3 regions of the Aeribacillus sp. FSL K6-1305 genome follow, and region 1 is predicted to be linked to each of the others. Evidence: riboswitches for the same ligand, from Rfam matches in the RefSeq annotation. Region 1 holds a riboswitch; each other region holds the start of a gene.
What was found. A riboswitch is a leader RNA that binds a small molecule or an ion and turns the genes downstream of it on or off. The one in region 1 is predicted to bind S-adenosylmethionine.
Positions count from the first base shown of each region.

Region 2: linked by a shared signal. The riboswitch ahead of NST97_RS18265 (bifunctional homocysteine S-methyltransferase/methylenetetrahydrofolate reductase) and the one ahead of metK (methionine adenosyltransferase) in region 1 are both predicted to bind S-adenosylmethionine.
Region 3: linked by a shared signal. The riboswitch ahead of NST97_RS10075 (2,3-diketo-5-methylthiopentyl-1-phosphate enolase) and the one ahead of metK (methionine adenosyltransferase) in region 1 are both predicted to bind S-adenosylmethionine.

Region 1 is NZ_JBBOQV010000002.1:1,610,004-1,616,175, reverse strand. Features, by position in the region: gene NST97_RS17725 (alpha/beta hydrolase) at 1-534, opposite strand, end outside; gene NST97_RS17720 (gamma carbonic anhydrase) at 603-1,130, shown strand; gene NST97_RS17715 (phosphatase PAP2 family protein) at 1,303-1,833, shown strand; gene metK (methionine adenosyltransferase) at 2,524-3,729, opposite strand; SAM riboswitch class I at 3,935-4,126, opposite strand; gene pckA (phosphoenolpyruvate carboxykinase (ATP)) at 4,395-5,984, shown strand.
Region 2 is NZ_JBBOQV010000002.1:1,733,228-1,739,399, forward strand. Features, by position in the region: gene metH (methionine synthase) at 1-1,074, opposite strand, end outside; gene NST97_RS18265 (bifunctional homocysteine S-methyltransferase/methylenetetrahydrofolate reductase) at 1,067-2,926, opposite strand; SAM riboswitch class I at 3,038-3,159, opposite strand; gene NST97_RS18270 (YajQ family cyclic di-GMP-binding protein) at 3,261-3,752, opposite strand; gene NST97_RS18275 (HPr family phosphocarrier protein) at 3,897-4,175, opposite strand; gene NST97_RS18280 (DUF3941 domain-containing protein) at 4,518-4,649, opposite strand; gene NST97_RS18285 (DegV family protein) at 4,681-5,559, opposite strand; gene NST97_RS18290 (hypothetical protein) at 5,875-6,015, opposite strand; gene NST97_RS18295 (Cof-type HAD-IIB family hydrolase) at 6,148-6,172, opposite strand, start outside.
Region 3 is NZ_JBBOQV010000002.1:36,219-42,390, forward strand. Features, by position in the region: gene NST97_RS10060 (1,2-dihydroxy-3-keto-5-methylthiopentene dioxygenase) at 419-949, opposite strand; gene NST97_RS10065 (methylthioribulose 1-phosphate dehydratase) at 972-1,619, opposite strand; gene NST97_RS10070 (2-hydroxy-3-keto-5-methylthiopentenyl-1-phosphate phosphatase) at 1,616-2,305, opposite strand; gene NST97_RS10075 (2,3-diketo-5-methylthiopentyl-1-phosphate enolase) at 2,302-3,525, opposite strand; SAM riboswitch class I at 3,604-3,709, opposite strand; gene NST97_RS10080 (hypothetical protein) at 4,074-4,658, shown strand; gene NST97_RS10085 (BREX system ATP-binding domain-containing protein) at 4,658-4,912, shown strand; partial or broken gene NST97_RS10090 (IS3 family transposase) at 5,161-6,172, opposite strand, start outside.

The sequences.
Region 1 (6,172 bases):
AAGCTCTCTGTACCAGCGCACAGAAACTTTTCTTACGTAAAGGGAGTCGTTTCTGTTTATGTCTTGAATTTCCTTATTTCTCGTTGCCATCTCAACTGTCAAACCGGAATCAAAGCGTACCCTAGGCGCGAAAATATTTAATCCTTTTGCCAAAAGATCGAGCGCTTTACTCGGTTTTTGCAAAATTCCTAAACATGGCGAAGATAAAATGACCCCGTTTAACGGAATTTTATTTCTCTGCAGCGTACGTATGGCTATTAAACCGTCCATGCTATGCCCCAGCAAAAAAAGCGGCAATTGGAAAGATTGAGCCTCCCTGATCCAACGGTCAACTTCATCAATATATTCATCAAACGATTGGACATGTCCCCGTCTGGAGGATGAATTTCCTTGTCCTGGCAAATCCCCCATGACAACATGGTACCCGTTTGTTTGCCACTTTTTTATCAGCCATTTGTAACGTCCATGATGTTCTAAAGCTCCATGAATGATGACAATCGCAGCTTTAGGACTAGAACTTACCCATTTCCACATAAATTAACTCCTTTCCGAACATGACGGAAAATTTGTTATAATATGAAAAAAAGAAAAGGATGGTTCCCATGGTTATTTATCCATATAAAGACAAAAAACCTATAATTAGCGATTCGGCTTATATAGCTGATTTTGTCACAATCACCGGCGATGTTCAAATAGGAGATGAATCAAGCATTTGGTTTCAGACGGTTATCCGCGGTGACGTCGCCCCAACTATTATTGGAAATCGGGTCAATATTCAAGACCAATGCTGTCTGCACCAGAGCCCAAATAAACCGTTAATTATTGAAGATGATGTAACCGTCGGCCATCAAGTTCTGCTCCACAGTGCGATTGTGCGGAAAGGAGCTCTAATTGGAATGGGTTCGATTATTCTGGATGGAGCAGAAATCGGAAAAGGCGCTTTTGTCGGTGCAGGCAGTCTTGTCCCGCCAGGCAAAAAGATACCTGAGAAAACTTTAGCATTCGGAAGACCCGCCAAAGTGATTAGAGAATTAACAGAAGAAGATCTTCAAGATATGGAGCGCATCCGTCGCGAGTATATCGAAAAAGCTCAATATTATAAAAATATTGCTCGTATGAACAGCATATAAATTGCTTATAAAAACATTTTAAAACTTTCTCTTTCAAATGTCATTCTTTACCGGGCAGCTTCATGCATTTTTAAAATTTTGTAAAATTTTTATTAGATTTGTTGAAGTTTACATAAATATGAGAGAAAATTTTTTATAAGAATTTTTGCTTTTTGAAAAGAGGAACTTTAACATGGGCAGACTGCTGAATCAGCTTTACCAATTTGAGTGCAAGTTGTTCAAACTGATTAATTCGCATTTTGAACGAAAAGGACTGAATGTTTATTTTCGGTATATTACTCATTTAGGAGGGGCTGTTTTTTCAATTGCAACATGTTTAATGCTGATGTTATTTTTTAATGAACCTGTAAAAACTGTTGCCTTGGCAAGTTCAGCTGCTCTTTTTTTCAGTCATATTCCGGTTTTCATTGTGAAAAGAATTTATCCACGCAGACGGCCTTATCTTACATTATTTGAAACAAAAGTGTTAGAAAATCCGTTAACTGACCATTCATTTCCTTCTGGACATACGACAGCTGTATTTTCAGTGGCAACACCATTTTTGCTCTTTTTTCCAGCCTTAACATGGATTTTGCTTCCTCTCGCATTCAGTGTGGCACTATCAAGAATTTTTCTTGGCCTACACTACCCTTCAGATGTGCTGGCGGGAATAGTTCTAGGAGCTTCAGCAGGCACCATCTGTTTTGTCGCATTCGGACCATAAATCGAGTAGGAGGGAGCGATTAACTCCCGTCCTCTCACACCACCGTACGTACGGTTCCGTATACGGCGGTTCAATTAAGATAATTGACGCAAGTCTTTATAACTTCCGTGAATAGCTGTTCTCTTTATGCCAGTGGTCACTCCACCCTCCAAGAGATCTCCCACGGGATTCACCGCTTCCTCCCTCAAGTGAGGTACTACGTTTTCTGTGTTCATCATGACTCACTGAATGCCAAGGGCTATTCTCTCTTAATTGTTCGGTCCTTCTTAGTTGTTCTAGACCAACTAATACTATGACCTCTGCTGACTTCTGACTGTTCAGCTATCTATCACTAGATAGGTTACCAAGGTTACTTGGCGTGCCAGCCAGACCTCCCCGGGTAAGAGTGTAATCTTTCCTTCCATCCATCTGCTTCATTTACTCTGTATCACCTTCGGCAGAAAGGGCTTTGTTTTGTCTTGCAAACTCACCCAGTGATACCTAGCCTCATATGAAGTTCGTGTTCCGAGAGACCCAAAGTTTGCCGCTCGCTTCCTTCAGATTCCGCGTCACCACGGACACCCTTGCGTTAAGCTAACTGCTACTTCTGCCTTCGCAGCTCGGGACTTTCACCCTATAGATTACACCCATGCCGGGCGCACAAGCAAAAAGGTGTCTAATGCATGCATCGCATTGGACACCTTTTTTATTTTACAAATATTGATGAGCCTGTTCGCGCAAAGCTTCCGCTTTATCTGTGCGTTCCCATGGCAAATCTAGATCGTTGCGTCCGAAATGACCGTAAGCAGCTGTCTGTTTGTAAATCGGGCGGCGCAAGTCAAGCATTTTTATAATGCCAGCTGGGCGCAAATCAAAGTTATTGCGAATTAATTCAACTAAAACATCTTCGCTTACTTTGCCAGTACCGAACGTATCAACAGAAATAGAGACAGGTTTCGCTACACCAATTGCATAGGCCAGCTGAACCTCGCATTTGTCTGCAAGTCCGGCTGCGACAATATTTTTCGCTACATAACGAGCCGCATAAGCTGCAGATCGGTCTACCTTCGTCGGATCTTTTCCTGAGAAAGCTCCTCCGCCATGGCGCGCATAGCCTCCGTAAGTATCGACAATGATTTTTCGTCCCGTTAATCCTGCATCTCCTTGTGGTCCGCCAATAACGAAACGTCCGGTAGGGTTGATGAAATATTTTGTTTCTTCATCGATCAGTTCTTTTGGAACAACCGGATCAATTACTTTTTCTTTAATATCCTGCTTAATTTGTTCTAAAGTTGCCTCCGGATGGTGTTGAGTCGATATGACAATTGTGTCAATTCTAACCGGCTGTTCATTTTCATCATATTCTACCGTAACTTGCGTCTTTCCGTCCGGACGCAAATAAGGAATTTCTTCGCTTTTTCTAACTTCTGTAAGCCGGCGTGAAAGCTTATGGGCAATGGAAATCGGGAGAGGCATTAATTCCTTCGTTTCATTGCATGCAAAACCGAACATTAACCCTTGATCTCCAGCGCCAATCGCTTCAATTTCTTCATCAGTCATTTGTCCTTCTCGCGCTTCTAAAGCTTTATCCACCCCTGCAGCAATATCGGGTGATTGCTCATCAATTGATGTTAAAACAGCACAAGTTTCAGCATCAAAACCGTATTTAGCTCTCGTATAGCCGATCTCTTTGACCGTTTCTCGCACAATTTTTGGTATATCCACATACGTGCTTGTCGTAATTTCTCCACTGACTAATACAAGTCCGGTTGTGACAGATGTTTCGCAAGCTACACGTGCGTTCGGATCTTTTTCTAAAATGGCATCTAAAATCGCATCTGAAATTTGGTCGCAAATTTTGTCCGGATGCCCTTCCGTTACGGATTCAGATGTAAACAGACGGCGCTTTTTTGTCATTTACTGCATCCTCCTCAAACTTAAAATGATGTTTATGGAGTGCTACACTCCTTGACATTGACACGGAACTCATTCCCTCGCCACTATTGTAAACATATCAAAATTGCGTACGATAAGAAAAACTTGGCTAAACGAGATTTCTCTTATACATAGAAAAAACCTTCCCTGCCAGAGGAAAGGTTGTTATAAACATCATTGCCTTTCACTCTTATCGTTCAAGGATATAACCTTGCATCAGGTTAGCACCATTGCTCGTCTATGAATATGGAATTCTTTCGCATCATGTTGTATGTCCATAGAATACCGGGATTTTGAAAGCCATATTCTACTGTCTTCTTTCAACGAGCCGGTTGCTGGGCTTCATAGGGCCTGTCCCTCCGCCAACTCGGGATAAGAGTATCCGTTCAAATGTATATCATACAGGAGCAAAAAAGTACTTGTCAACAATAAATAAAGCTTCTCTGTAATTTTCCAAATCATCTGATATCCATTATTTCAGTATCAGCTGATCAATCATGATTCGTATGATGCCCAAAAATGAAGGCAAAATATATAGTAAAAACATTATTTTCAGAAATCGATAAATAGGATGGATTATTTTTGCGAATGTGTTATACTATTTCTATAAAACCATTTCAAATATGCAAAAAAAGGATGGTATGTATATGAATATTGTAGATGTATCAAATGAATTAGCTTCGTTGATCAGCGGACCAAATGCATATCATAATTTACCAGTCGCACGGCTTGTAGAAAAAGTTTTAGCTAGGAAAGAAGGTTTTTTAACAAATACAGGTGCAGTTTCGGTTACAACAGGCAAATATACCGGCCGGTCACCAGAAGATAAATTCATCGTTGAAGAAGATTCTGTCAAGCATTTAATTGATTGGGGACCCGTCAACAAGCCAATTTCATCAGAAGTTTTTGAAAAACTGTACTTAAAAGTCATACAATATTTAAAAAATAGAGATGAAATTTATGTTTTTAACGGATTTGCCGGAGCTGACAAAAAATATCGTCTTCCAATTCAAGTGGTCAATGAATTGGCGTGGCAAAATTTATTTGCTCGCCAACTGTTTATCCGTCCGAAAAGCCAAGACGATTTAAAGGAGCATAAAAATCCGTTTACAATTGTTTCCGCTCCTTCCTTTAAAGCAGATCCAGCTGTGGATGGAACGAACTCAGAAGCATTTATCATTATTTCTTTTGAAAAGAGAATAATCCTGATCGGCGGAACTGAATATGCAGGCGAGATGAAAAAGTCTATCTTTTCCGTCATGAACTTCCTGCTTCCAGAAAGAGATATATTTTCAATGCACTGCTCCGCCAATGTCGGTCAAGAAGGCGATGTCGCGCTCTTTTTCGGTTTATCGGGAACAGGCAAAACAACACTTTCCGCCGATCCAAAACGCCGATTAATTGGTGATGATGAACACGGCTGGTCTTCATCTGGTATTTTTAATATTGAAGGCGGCTGTTATGCAAAATGCATCGGCTTGTCTGAAGAAAAAGAACCTCAAATTTATAACGCTATTCGATTCGGTTCCGTTTTGGAAAACGTTGTGGTTGATGAATCGACACGAATTCCTGATTATGACAACTCCTTATTAACAGAAAACACCCGTGCGGCTTATCCAATTGAAGCGATTGACAATATTGCTAAACCGAGCATTGCGGGTCACCCTAACACTATTATTTTTTTAACAGCTGATGCGTTCGGTGTTCTGCCGCCAATAAGCAAATTAACGAAAGAACAGGCTATGTATCATTTCTTAAGCGGTTATACGAGCAAGCTTGCTGGAACGGAAAGGGGTATTACTTCCCCTAAAACAACGTTCTCCACATGCTTTGGCGCACCATTTCTTCCGCTTCCAGCTACAAGATACTCTGAAATGCTCGGAAGAAAAATCGAAGAACACGATGTGAAAGTATTTTTAGTCAATACAGGGTGGACCGGCGGAGAATACGGAGTAGGAAAACGAATTAAACTTGCTTATACAAGAGCCATGGTTCAGGCAGCATTGGAAGGCGAACTCGATGAGGTGGAAACTGTAAAAGACCCTATTTTCGGGCTGGCGATTCCTGCTCATGTTCCAGGAGTGCCTGATGAAGTTTTACAGCCTATTAAAACATGGAGTGATAAAAACGCTTATGAACAAAAAGCGTATGAATTAGCAAAAGCATTCAAAGAGAACTTCAAAAAATTCTCGAACGTTCCGAAGGAAATTGAAGAACTTGGCGGTCCAATCATATAAAAAAATTACTTACTTTCGGCTACCGGCTTTGAACTGCCCCCTGTCAAGTAGACTGTAGAAATAATAAAAATATACCTAAGCGGCTTTAGCTCTATATTCCATGGGGCTAAAGCCGCTTAATTTTTTTGATACCTTTCATAATGATAAAAGCGGTTGTACTCATCCATCGCAAGAGCTAATTCTTTAAA
Region 2 (6,172 bases), 120 kb from region 1:
AAATTTTCCTTCCGCAATGAGACGCTTGAATTTACGCGAACCGATGACGTTTGTGCGTTCACCGACAAACAGCGGGCGCATTGATTCATCATAGCGAAGGGGCTCGATGCCTGATACCGTATGTTGATTTTGCTTTTTGACGATTTTTCGCGGTTTTAAGCCTTCCATTGCCTCCCTTATTGCGCGAATATGTTCGGGAGTTGTTCCGCAGCAGCCGCCGACCATATTAAGCCAGCCTCTTTCTGCAAACCCTCTGATTTTTTTTGCTAAAGATTCCGGTGATTCATGGTAGCGACCTTCTTCATCAGGCAGTCCGGCATTCGGATAACAGCTGACAGCGGTATTGGCGATTTCAGACAATGTGCGGATGTGATCGGTCATGAATTCAGGACCTGTCGCACAGTTTAAGCCGACGGCAATTGGATTCATATGTTCAGCTGAAATGTAAAACGCTTCAATATCTTGACCGGCGAGAGTTGTTCCCATCGGTTCTATCGTTCCGGACAGAATGATCGGCACTTCTTTCTTGAGCTTTTGAAAAGCTCGTTGAATTCCTAAGTAACCTGCTTTTACATTGAGCATATCTTGGCTTGTCTCAAGGAGAAGTACATCAACGCCCCCCACTAACAGTCCTTCCGCTTGAACTTGATAAGCTTCTGCCAATTGTTGGAATGTGACGCCGCCTGTAACGGAGAGCGTTTTAGTCGTTGGCCCCATTGATCCTGCCACAAAACGAGGCCAATCCGGTGTTGAATATTTTTCTGCAGCGCGCTTTGCAATCTCAGCTGCTTTTTTATTTATTTCAAAAGCAAGGTGCCCCAAGTTATATTCCTCGAGGACGATGCTTGTACCGCCAAACGTATTTGTCTCGATAATATCAGCGCCTGCTTCAAGGTACGCTTCATGAATACGGACAATCGTTTCAGGGGAAGTGATGTTTAAATATTCGTTGCATCCTTCATATTCTTCACCGCCAAAATCTTTCGCAGATAATTCTGCAGCTTGAATCATTGTTCCCATGGCTCCGTCTAGTATTAAAATTTTTTTCTCCAGCTGTTCCTTTATGTTATACATGGGAAATCTTCCTTTCTCGTTTTGCCTTTTCTTTTTTATGAATGTATTCCGTCAGCTCGACTGTCATCTCATAATGCAAAAACGGAGTGATTAAGTAAATGCCGTTAAACAGGTCAAATGCTGCGTCAATAAGCGATTTTGCAATGGCAAGTCCTTCTCGTTTTCCCTTTTCTTTATCATTGCCTGCTTTTTGCATCTGTTCGCGAATCGAATCGGACAATTTAATGCCTGGCACTTCGTTATGAATAAATTCAGCATTGCGGCTGCTTATTAACGGCATAATCCCGAGATATATCGGAACATTCAGATGTTTTGTTGCTTCATATACTTCTTCGATCAGCTTCTCCGAGTAGAGCGGCTGCGTAATAAAATAATCGGCTCCGCAGCTGATTTTTTTCTCAAGTCTCTGAACTGCGCGATCAAGATGTCTTACGTTCGGATTGAAGGCGGCGGCTACAGTAAAGTTTGTTTTTTGACCAAGTGATTTTCCGGAGTATGACAAACCTTCATTAAATTGCTTAATTAAGCTGATTAAATCAAACGATGATAAATCATAGACAGAGGTTGCACCCGGAAAATCACCGATTTTGGACGGGTCGCCGGTGACCGCTAAAATATCGTGCAGGCCAAGCGTATGCAGCCCCATTAAATGGGATTGAATGCCGATTAAATTTCTGTCACGACATGTTAAATGAACGAGCGGGCGAAGCTGGAAACGGCTTTTCACAATATTTGCGCAAGCAACATTGCTGATTCTTGGTGTAGCAAGGGAATTATCCGCAAGCGTAATTGCATCAATCCCCGCTTTTTTCAACGCTTTTGCTCCTGTTAAAAATTTTTCCAAGCCGAGCGTTTTCGGCGGGTCCAATTCTACAATCACTGAGCGTCTGTTTTTTGCAATATCTGGGAGAGGAGTTTCTTGACTTTCTTTCATAGGTAAAGCATGAATTGGAACATTTCGTTCTTTTACTTCTTTCTCTGTGACAGGAGGGAGGTTTGATACAGCTTCAGCCATTGCCCGAATATGTTTCGGCGCGGTTCCGCAGCATCCGCCGAGAAGCCGGACACCTTGTTTTCGGAATTGAAGAGCCGCTTCATAAAAATAGTGTTCATCTGATTCATAAACTAATCTTCCGTTTTCATACCTTGGCAGGCTGCCGTTTGGAAAAGCGGATAAAAAGGCATGTTCAAACAGCGGCACTTCTTCCAGAGATTGCAGCATATGATAAGGGCCTAAACGGCAATTGAGGCCGACAATATCTGCACCAAGTTCTTCAAGCATTTTCAAACCGTCTGCCAATCTTGTTCCATTTTGAAAGACGCCTTGTTCGTGCAAAGAAACATTTGTGATAATGGGCAAATCCGTTTCTTTTCTAGCTATTTGCAAAACGGTTTTCAGTTCTTCCAAGTCGTAATAGGTTTCTAAAATAATGCCATCTACGTTTTCGGATAAAAGGACATGAAGCTGCTCGCGAAAATTTTCGGCAATGTCAGATAGCGTGAAGGCGCTTTTTTGAAACGAACGGATGCCGCCGATTGTTCCGATGACATACCCTTTGTTTTCCGCTTTTTGTAACGCCCTCTTTGCAAGTTCAACCCCTTTTTGGTTGATGATCTTTATATCATCTTCCAGCCCATATCTGGCAAGCTTTATGCGATTGGCGCCGTATGTATTTGTTTGAATAACAGTTGCGCCTGCGTCTAAATAGGCTGAATGAATCCGTTCTATTTCTTCCGGTTTTGAAACGTTTAGCTCATCAAAGCATCTGTCTATTCCGAATGAGTATAGTAGAGTCCCCATTGCTCCGTCGGCAATTAATATATGATTCTGTAAATCTTGTAAAAGCCCCATAAAAAGTCCTCCAATCAAATGAAATAGGCGCCTGCAAGGAGGCGAACACCTATATAAAAAAGAAAAGCCTTCTAATAAGAAGAAGACTTTTTCTTGAACATTTTCCCCTTCTTCTTATCTTCCGAGCGCAAATTTACGCATCGCTGGATTTAGCACCTTGGTACCCAAAGTTTTTGGGTAATCCGGTTGCTGAAGGTTCATCGGGCCAGTCCCTCCGCTTCTCTTGATAAGAACGCTTTACCGTATGAAATTTTAAAACAACGGATTAATCCTAATTTAACGAATTTTATCAAAATAATCAATATAAAATTTCAATTTTGTGAACAGGGCAAAGCTAGCGAAAATTAATAAATTGTACGTCGATCGGCAAGTCGGCGCTTTTCACAGCTGCAATCACTTTTTGCAAATCGTCCTTGCTTTTGCCGCTTACCCGGACTTGGTCGTCTTGAATTTGGCTTTTTACTTTTAGCCCGGTATTTTTGATCAGCGCATTGATCTTTTTCCCGTTTTCTTTGTCAATTCCGTTGACAAGTTTGGCTCTTTGTCTGACAGTGCCTCCTGAAGCCTTTTCGATTTTCCCGTACTGAATATTCTTGGTTGCGACACCGCGTTTAATCATTTTGCTTACTAATACATCTTTTAGTTGATTCAGCTTATATTCATCGTCAGAGATTAGCACAAGCTCATCTTTTTCTAGGGATATATCGCTTTTAGATCCTTTGAAATCATATCTGTTTACAATTTCTTTTTTCGCCATTTGAATGGAATTGTTCACTTCGGCAATATCCACTTTTGAGACGATGTCAAATGAATTCTCCTTAGCCAACTTTTTACCTCCAATAACGTTATTTACATTCATTATAGTGAATGTCGTTCAGTTGAACAACTCTTTTAGGGGTTCCTCGCAAATTAAATGAAAAAACCGTTACTTAAAGCAACGGCAAGGAAATTAATATCTGCTTAAATGCAATTAAGCTAAAGATGTCGCTTTAGAACATTTAGGGGAAAGAAAGTCTTGTAAGTTTTTTACTGCTTCGAGCGAATCTTCTCCTTCAGCGCTGATGACTACATGACCTTCTAAAAAGGCGGAAAAACCGAGCATGCTTAAAACGCTTTTCGCATTTAATTGGAGCTTTTTTGTTTGGAATAAAATGTAGCTGTTAAATTTAATCGCTTCATGGACAAGGGAAATGACATATTCCGGCTCCATCTCTTTTGTAAGATACACGGAAATTTCATGTTTCTTCATTGTGCCACCTCTTGTATACTTATTTTACAATATCTTACATTAATAAAGGATAGATTCCCACATGTTTGTCATTTCCTCTTACATATAAAAAAATGACCTCCGCTTTCGAATATGGAAACGTTTTGGATTTCTCTGTTTTTTAATGAAATGAATGGCCTAATCAAATTGAAAGTTATTGCCCCGCCCATGTTTTATTAGACAAAAATGAAAACAAAAGCTAGAGAAAAGATGCATACTGCAAGATAAGAAAGCGTCTTTTTCTTTCAGAACGTCCGGATAGAAGAGGTGGAAGACTCGCCTTTAGAGATATTTCAAAAAAAGAAAAAGCCCGACAGGCGGGCATTATAAATGATCCGTTTTCTTTGAGTATTGCCGTTTTCCAAGCTCTCGATTTTTTTCCTTCAATAGATTTTTTTCGTGTCGTTTTGCATTGTTGTCTACAGCTTTTTTATCATTATCGCTTGTTTTGGACATTCAGGAAGCTCCTTTCAATACTGTTATATACTTATGATTTCCATGAAGCTTCTTGAATATGTTTATTTAGAAAAAATACAGCAAGGGTGCCGGGGCCAGAGTGTGCACCAATGACAGCACCGATCGTATGGATGATAATTTCTTTTGGATGAAACGTTTCTTCAATTAATTGTTTTAATTCGAGAGCTGCTTCTTCATCATCACCATGGCTGATGGCGATTGTCTGTTCACTCAATCCGTCTCCACGCTCTTCCATCAGCTCAAGAATTCTCCGGTAAAGCTTCTTTTTCCCGCGGATTTTTTCCAGCGGGATCAGCTTTCCTTCTTCGACATGCAAAAGCGGCTTGATATTAAGCAGTCCGCCAACAAACGCAGATGTTTTGCTGATTCTCCCGCCGCGAGCCAAATATTCCAGGCGATCAACTGTAAAAATGTGCTCCATATGACTGCAATACTCTTTTACTGCATTTGCCATTTGTTCTAAATCAAGTCCTTGTTTTGCTAATTGAACGGTGTAGCGGACAGCAAGTCCATACCCAAGTGAAGCACATTTCGAATCGATAATTTGCAGTTTCCAATTCGGATATTTTTCAAGCAATTGCTGCTGAACCATAACGGCAGTTTGATATGTACCGGACAATTCGGAAGAAAAGGCAATATACAGCGCCGGCTGATTGTCTTTCGCCAGCTTTTCAAATTGATTGGTGATTGTTTCCGGTGATGCTTGTGATGTTTTAGCAACGTTTCCAGCTCTCATATAGTCGTAAACTTCTTTCGGTTTGATTGTCAATTGATCCTCATAGTCCTTCTCGCCAAGGTGGACACGAAGAGGGATGAAAGAAACGCCTTGATCGTTTAAAAAAGAGACAGGCAGATCACAAGCACTATCAGCGATAATGTGAATATTCATTAATCACACCTACTTTTTTTCATTTACATATAGTCTATCTTGATCACAAATAGAAAACAATACAATTTGTGCAAACTGAAAATTTAAAAAAGAAGGACAAAAAAAGAAAAAATGGACGAAACAAGAGGAGCTCGTTTCGTCCATTTCATATTTATTCCTTGTTCAAAATGTGCCGTACAATCGGCATTCTGGATGGTGTTATGCCTGCTCGATTTTTTCTCGATGCAGATGCTGTACAAAGATTGGTCTGTTCAAATTCGATCTGTTCATTATAAAAACAGCCCTTAAAAGGATTCGAAAATGAACGGAAGGGCATTATCCTTCGAAGCTTGCTTCGTTATTGACTCTTGCTTCTGATTCGGCAAACGTCATACGGTATGGAAACTTTTCATCATGTTTTTTGACAGCACCTTTTCCTTGCTCAATGAATCGTTTCGATTTATTCCGTTTGCCCAAGTTGGAATCCCCCTTTTGATCATTGACGAAATGAGTTCGTCAATTATAGGGTATCCCTTTTTAAACATCTAAATCCTTGTCAATTGTTGTGAGGTGTAAAAAGATAATCGAACTTTTGGACTTTTGCAAAGATTAAAGGGACAGCAATTCCTTTAAA
Region 3 (6,172 bases), 1.6 Mb from region 1:
GATATATCAATGCTTATGATGTTTCGTTTTCAGTGGATTTTGTCTTTCTAAGACAGCCCCTTCCTAAAAATATAAATCTGCATCATTTATTCTTGATTTTCCCCATCCCGCCATAATACTTGATAAATTATCTGTGTTTACTTGGTTTTCAAGTGAAACTATATCCTCTTGTAACATAAGACAAGCCTATTTTTGTGGTGCTCTTTTAGCTGCAAGCTTCTTCGCAAAAATGTGTAAACCTATTAAAACCGGGTCAGCAGCCGCTGTGGTATTTTCATAGTTTCTTTGCATTCAGGAACATTGTTCACTGAGCTGGATGAATTGTGTATCCGAAGAGCAGCCAGTTATATGAAAAAGATGATGTTAAGCTTGCAGCTGTGAATGTTTAAAGCCGCTTTTTCATAAATTTTTTGTAAACTTAATTTACTTCTTCTTTTTCGTAAACTGGCACCCAGCCTTCTTCTGTCACAAAGATGCGGATCGCAACAACTTTTCGGTCATCAGCTAATGTGAAATAGTGGCGTCTGCCCTCTGGAACAGAAATAAGGTCTCCCGGATTAAGATGCACTTCAAAAAATTTTCCGTCCTGTCCTTGAATAACAAAAATTCCATGGCCGCTTACAATAAAGCGCACTTCATCATCTGTATGATGATGTTCACGCTGAAAATTTTTCAGCAGCTCTTCAAGGTTTGGCGTATGATCTGCTAAAGAAATGACATCCCAAGCTTTGTAGCCGCGTCTTGCTGAAATATCTTTAATTTCATTTTCAAAAGATTGTAAAATCGTTTGTTTTTCCTCATCATTTAAAAGATATTTCTCTTTTAAATGCTCTGGTAATTTGGCAATATCCCATTGCTCGTAAATAACACCTTGTTGATTTAAAAATGAAATCACTTCCTCTTGATTGCTGATAACTTCGTTTGTTCCTTGAATTTTAATCGTTGTCATGTAAAATACCTCCTTAAAATGTTTAATTATTTAAAGCTCCTGTACTCGCAAGGAGACCGGCTTTTGCTTGAATAAGAGCAAGCTGATACTGAAATAAAAATTCACAAGCTTCTAAAATTTTCTTTGCTTCAAAGCCATCTTTTCCCCATACAGTAATTCCGTGGTTGCGAATAAGAACTGCCCCTTTATCCTCCTTCACGAAATCGCCCAAAGTGCTTGCTAATGTAGGAATATGGGCATAATTATAAATAATCGGAATCTGTAATTCTGCATCTTCCTCCCAGCGGTCAAACGCTTTTATCAGTTCTTGTCCTTGAAATACAATTTTCCCAGCGTCACCATAAAGTTCAGAGATGACATTATTTGCAACCGTATGTACATGCAGGCTGCAGCCGGCTTTGCTTCTTTTATATATTTCGCAATGCAATAGCGTTTCTGCCGAAGGCTTCAGCTGTGTTGCGCCTACAGGATTTCCTTCTCCATCAACAAGCAAAAAATCTTCCTTCGTTTTTTTTCGTTTATCTTTGCCGCTTGCGGTCACAAGAAACTGAAGCGGGGAATCTTGAACTTTTATGGCTAAATTGCCGCTTGTCCCCATAAACCAATCCCTCGCAGCAAGCTCCTCTTTAATCTCCGCAAGCTCATGAACACGAGTTAAAACGACACTCATTTTGCGCCACCTTTTTCTTCTATGAAATTTGTTTTGTTTATTGTCTTCTCTAAAATGTCAATACAGTCGTAAAATGTTTCGAAAGATTGATAAGGAATAGAAAATTCTTGACATTTTTTTGATAAATAATCACGTGCAATAACTGTATCTGCAATCTTCGCGGCTTCTAAATCTGTGACGGAATCCCCGATGATGATGGAATGAGTGTCAGCATTTGCAATTTGCCGAATAATTGTCGGTTTGCAGCACCCACAATTTTGGTTGGGACATTTTTCATCACACGTATAAGGCCAATGAATGGTGATCGTTTCTCCGCTAAAATCCGCTTTATTGCAAAACAGTGCGGTAATAGAATCAAAAGGCTGCAACAGCGGTTTAATAAAAAAATCGATTCCGCCGCTGACAATGTATAAAGGAATGTTCATGTTTTTCGCATAATGAACAAAGTCGCGAAATCCTTCCCTTATTTCTGCAGTTTCTAAAATATAGTGAATGATGTCACCCTTTAAAGAAGATGGAAGAAGTGCAAACATCTTGCCGACTCCTTCCTGAATACTAATCGACTGGGAAAGGACGCCATCCTTCAATTGCTCCCACTCTTTTGGAGCGAAACGCTTCATGATGCTAACGATGTTATCTTTTTTTGTCACCGTTCCATCAAAATCACAAAATATTACTGGCTTCAATTGGACGGTGCCTCCTTCCATCCCCAGAGCCGAATTGCTTCTTGTAATTCTATGTCTTCAGCTGCTTCATTAAGGGGAACACCCCGGGAAACAGCGTCAACTGCCTGACGGAAAGCTTTTCCTCCACCCTGAGCACCTTGCGGGTGACCGTGAACACCGCCTCCTGCATTAATGACACAATCTTTTCCAAAATCATGAATTAAAATGGGAACAAGACCCGGGTGAATGCCAGCAGATGGAACAGGAAAAACTGGTTTTAAAACTGATTCCTTCACCAATTCTTCTTTCACTTTTAAAACTTTGTCACGCTCCAATGCAACGCTGCCATATGGTGAAGGGAACAACGAAAAATCTGCTCCAGCAATTCTTATCAATTTTCCAAGCAATAAGGAATGAGAGAGCCCATATTTTTCGGATGAAGTAAACGATCCGCTAAACGCCGGATGAGCCATAATTGGGAGGGCGATTTCATCATCTTCCCTTAATGCTTGCAGCACATCGAGTCCATATGTAAAAACATTAAATAGCAAAATATCGGCACCTAATTCTTTTGCTTTTCTTGCCTTATCTTTCAATTCAAATGTTTTTCCCGTCAAATTGACCGCATACAAAGTTCGGTGTCCCTTTTCTTGATACACGTTATCAAGAACTTTTTTGCCTTCCTTTATTCTTGTTTCAAATGATGTGAGCGAATTTTCAAAAAGTATTTCATCATCCTTTACTAAGTCGACGCCCCCGAGAGCCTGCTCCCGCAATTGGGCAAGAAGGTAATCCATATCACGTCCAATTACACCTTTAAAGATGCTCATCACTAACGGTCTGTCGTAAACGCCAAGTTTTTCTCGTAACCCCTGAATTCCAAATCGAGGACCTGGAAAATACCGAAAGATCTCATCGTCAAACTGCAAATCTAGTAATTTTATTTCTCCATCTAGTGATAATTTTCCAAAAGTTGTCGTTAAGATGGCAGGAATGTCTTTAGAAAAGTTTTCTCCCGGAAAGCGAATGTGAAGCTGTGCAATCGTTTTGCCGGAGGATGGATCCTCGCCTGTTTCTTTTATCTCAACCACTTGTCCTTTATGCTTTTTTAACTGCTCTTGCACTAAAAGAGGAAGGTCAGTCCACGAACCTACCGTTAATCCAAGAGCAATGTCTTCTGCTTTTTTTTCTAAATCTTCTCGTTTCGCAATGATTTGGTATACTGCTGTTACGTGACCCATTTTTTCAATCCTCTTCATTCAGATTTTTTTATATAAATAAAACCTCTTCAATAAGAAGAGGTTTTTTGTCAAAACAACTTCTTATCTTTCAACATCTCTGTTGGGAGAATTAGCACCGTGCTCATCATATGAGTCGGTTGCCGGGCTTCATTGGGCTCATCCCTCCACCTGCTCTTGATAAGAGTTTTATTATTAACTTTATAATTCTTATTCGTTTACTTGGATTATACCACTATCCTTCCCCTCTGTCAACACTTTTTTACATCATATTCGATTCAAATTCGCTTACATTTTTCTGATGGCATGCTACAATTATTTAATGGTGCAGTTTACAATTTGAGGTATTTACCGGAACTTGAGGTTGAGCCAAAACAGGAAAGCCTAAAAAAAGAGGACGAAAAAAGAAGGTACAACATCTTTTTAACGTCTTCCGATCGCATCATGCTAGATTACTAGACTTAGAAAAACTGGTTGAATTACGCAATTATAACGTTACTGGTTATCGTGAGACAATTTGTTTCTTGTACCGTTATTGGTTATGTTGCTTTTTGAATGATCCAGAAGAAGCCTTAAAACAAACGCTAACGTTTAATTTACAGTTTAATGAGCCTTTAAGAAGATCCACCAGAAGCGCTGAAAAGGCCTATTATGCACGGAATAACGAAGAAGCAAACCGAATAGCCAGAGAAAAAGGGTATCCTGGCGCTGGATATAATATCAGCAATAAAAAATTAATTGAATGGTTAGATATAACAGAGGACGAACAACGCCATTTAAGCACGATTATAGATGCGAATGAAAAGCGGAGAAGGAAACAAAAACGCCGGGAAATGGGCGTAAAAAGCCGTGAGGAGTATTTAAAAGAACAGCGCAATAAAACGGATAAGAACTTAGAAAAACTTAGACAAGCAATTGAGTTGAATCCTGATTTCTCGAATTACAAATTAGCTAAATTGCTAGGAATAAGTGAATCGTATGTAAGGAAAGGATGTTATATGTTATTTACTGGAACGGATGATTTAATTAAAAACGAGGATCGATCAATTAAAGAACATGATGTTTTATATTTTAGAATTAAACCTTTATCTTCACAAAAAATGGAAGGGTTAGTGGTGTACTTTCAACCCCATTGATGAAATTAAACCGTTTCTCAACTGAACAATTAATAGAAGTTTCATATAAAGTTAGGGAAATCCACGGTATGGTACACAAATGGATACCAGAGACAGTTATTGATGATACATTTATTAAGCAATATGTTGAATCATTTACTGTTGCCTTTGAACAGGAAATCACTGTACTTCCAAGGACATTTTTACGTGAATTTATATTCGTATTAGACGCTGCAAAAGAGGGGAACGATGTCCATTCTCTTTTAAATTATTAGTCCTAGTACTGTAGAAAGAATTAAACTGGATTTAAGTCAGTATTTTGGACACCAATAAGTGAAATTTAATTTTGATCTCATTGACATCGCTTGTCGCTTGACATGGAGCCTCTGCGGGCGTGGTGTTATGCGAAGGGTGAAAGGGGCAATGAATTCTTTCGCATGGCAAATAAGCCTACCACACCCCCACTCCATGTAAAGCGGATGCTTGTAAAATTGTGAAGAGCACTACGCTGCCCTTTGATACTGTCTACTGTTTCTTGTGGCGTCATATAGCCCAGGCAGCTATGAATCCGTTTCCGATTGTACCAGCCTTCTATAAATTCGAATAAGGCTCTTCTGGCAGCTTGAAAGTTCAAATAGTTGATTCTATAGATCTCTTCCTTTTTCAGAATTGCATGGAAAGACTCAATGCAGGCGTTATCGTATGGGCAACCTTTTTTTACTGAAGGAGTGTTTGAACTGCTTCTTTTCCATGTATTCTACAAATTTCTCGCTTGTATACTGGGATCCCAAATCAGAATGCAAGATCAATCCCGGACCTGGACGTTGTGCCTGATAAGCGTTTTCTACTGCCTTTAAAGCCAGTTCAGTCGTCATGTGACGGTCAAAAGCGTAACCAACAATCTTTCTGGAATGTAAATCCATTACGGAAGCCAAGTAGCACCAACCGTCTCTCAAAGTATGAATGTACGTAATATCCGTAACCCATTTCTCGTTGATGGTTGTCATTGAGAAGTCCTGGTTCAGCAGGTTATCGTGTTCTTCCATCTTGCCCTTATTGGAATGGGGGCGATACTTTTTTCTGATAATGGAATAAATGCCTGCAGCCTTCATCAAATGCTGAACCCGTTTCAGGCTGACTTTGAGCCATTCTTTTTCAAGCATATGGTGGATCTTCGGTTCTCCGTATCTCTGCTTGCTTTCCGTATGGATTTTTCGTATTCTGTCTGTCAGCTCCCGGTTTTCCGTTTTGTTTTTGATTCTGTTTTTTGTTTGGATTGATAGTAGGTACTTCTCGGCACGCCAAGGACCGTACACATGGTTTTAAGGTCATAATGGTGTCTGGCTCTTATCTCGTCAATCATGGATATAACAGTGGTTTGAATCTACTTCTTTGCGAATATGACCATAGCTTTTTTAAAGATTTCATTTTCCTCTTTCAGCCGATGCAATTCTTTTTGCAGGTTCAGAAATTCTTCCGGGGTAAAAGAGCCCCCGTCATCCACCTTAACCGGTTTTTGTTTTCTGATCCATTTG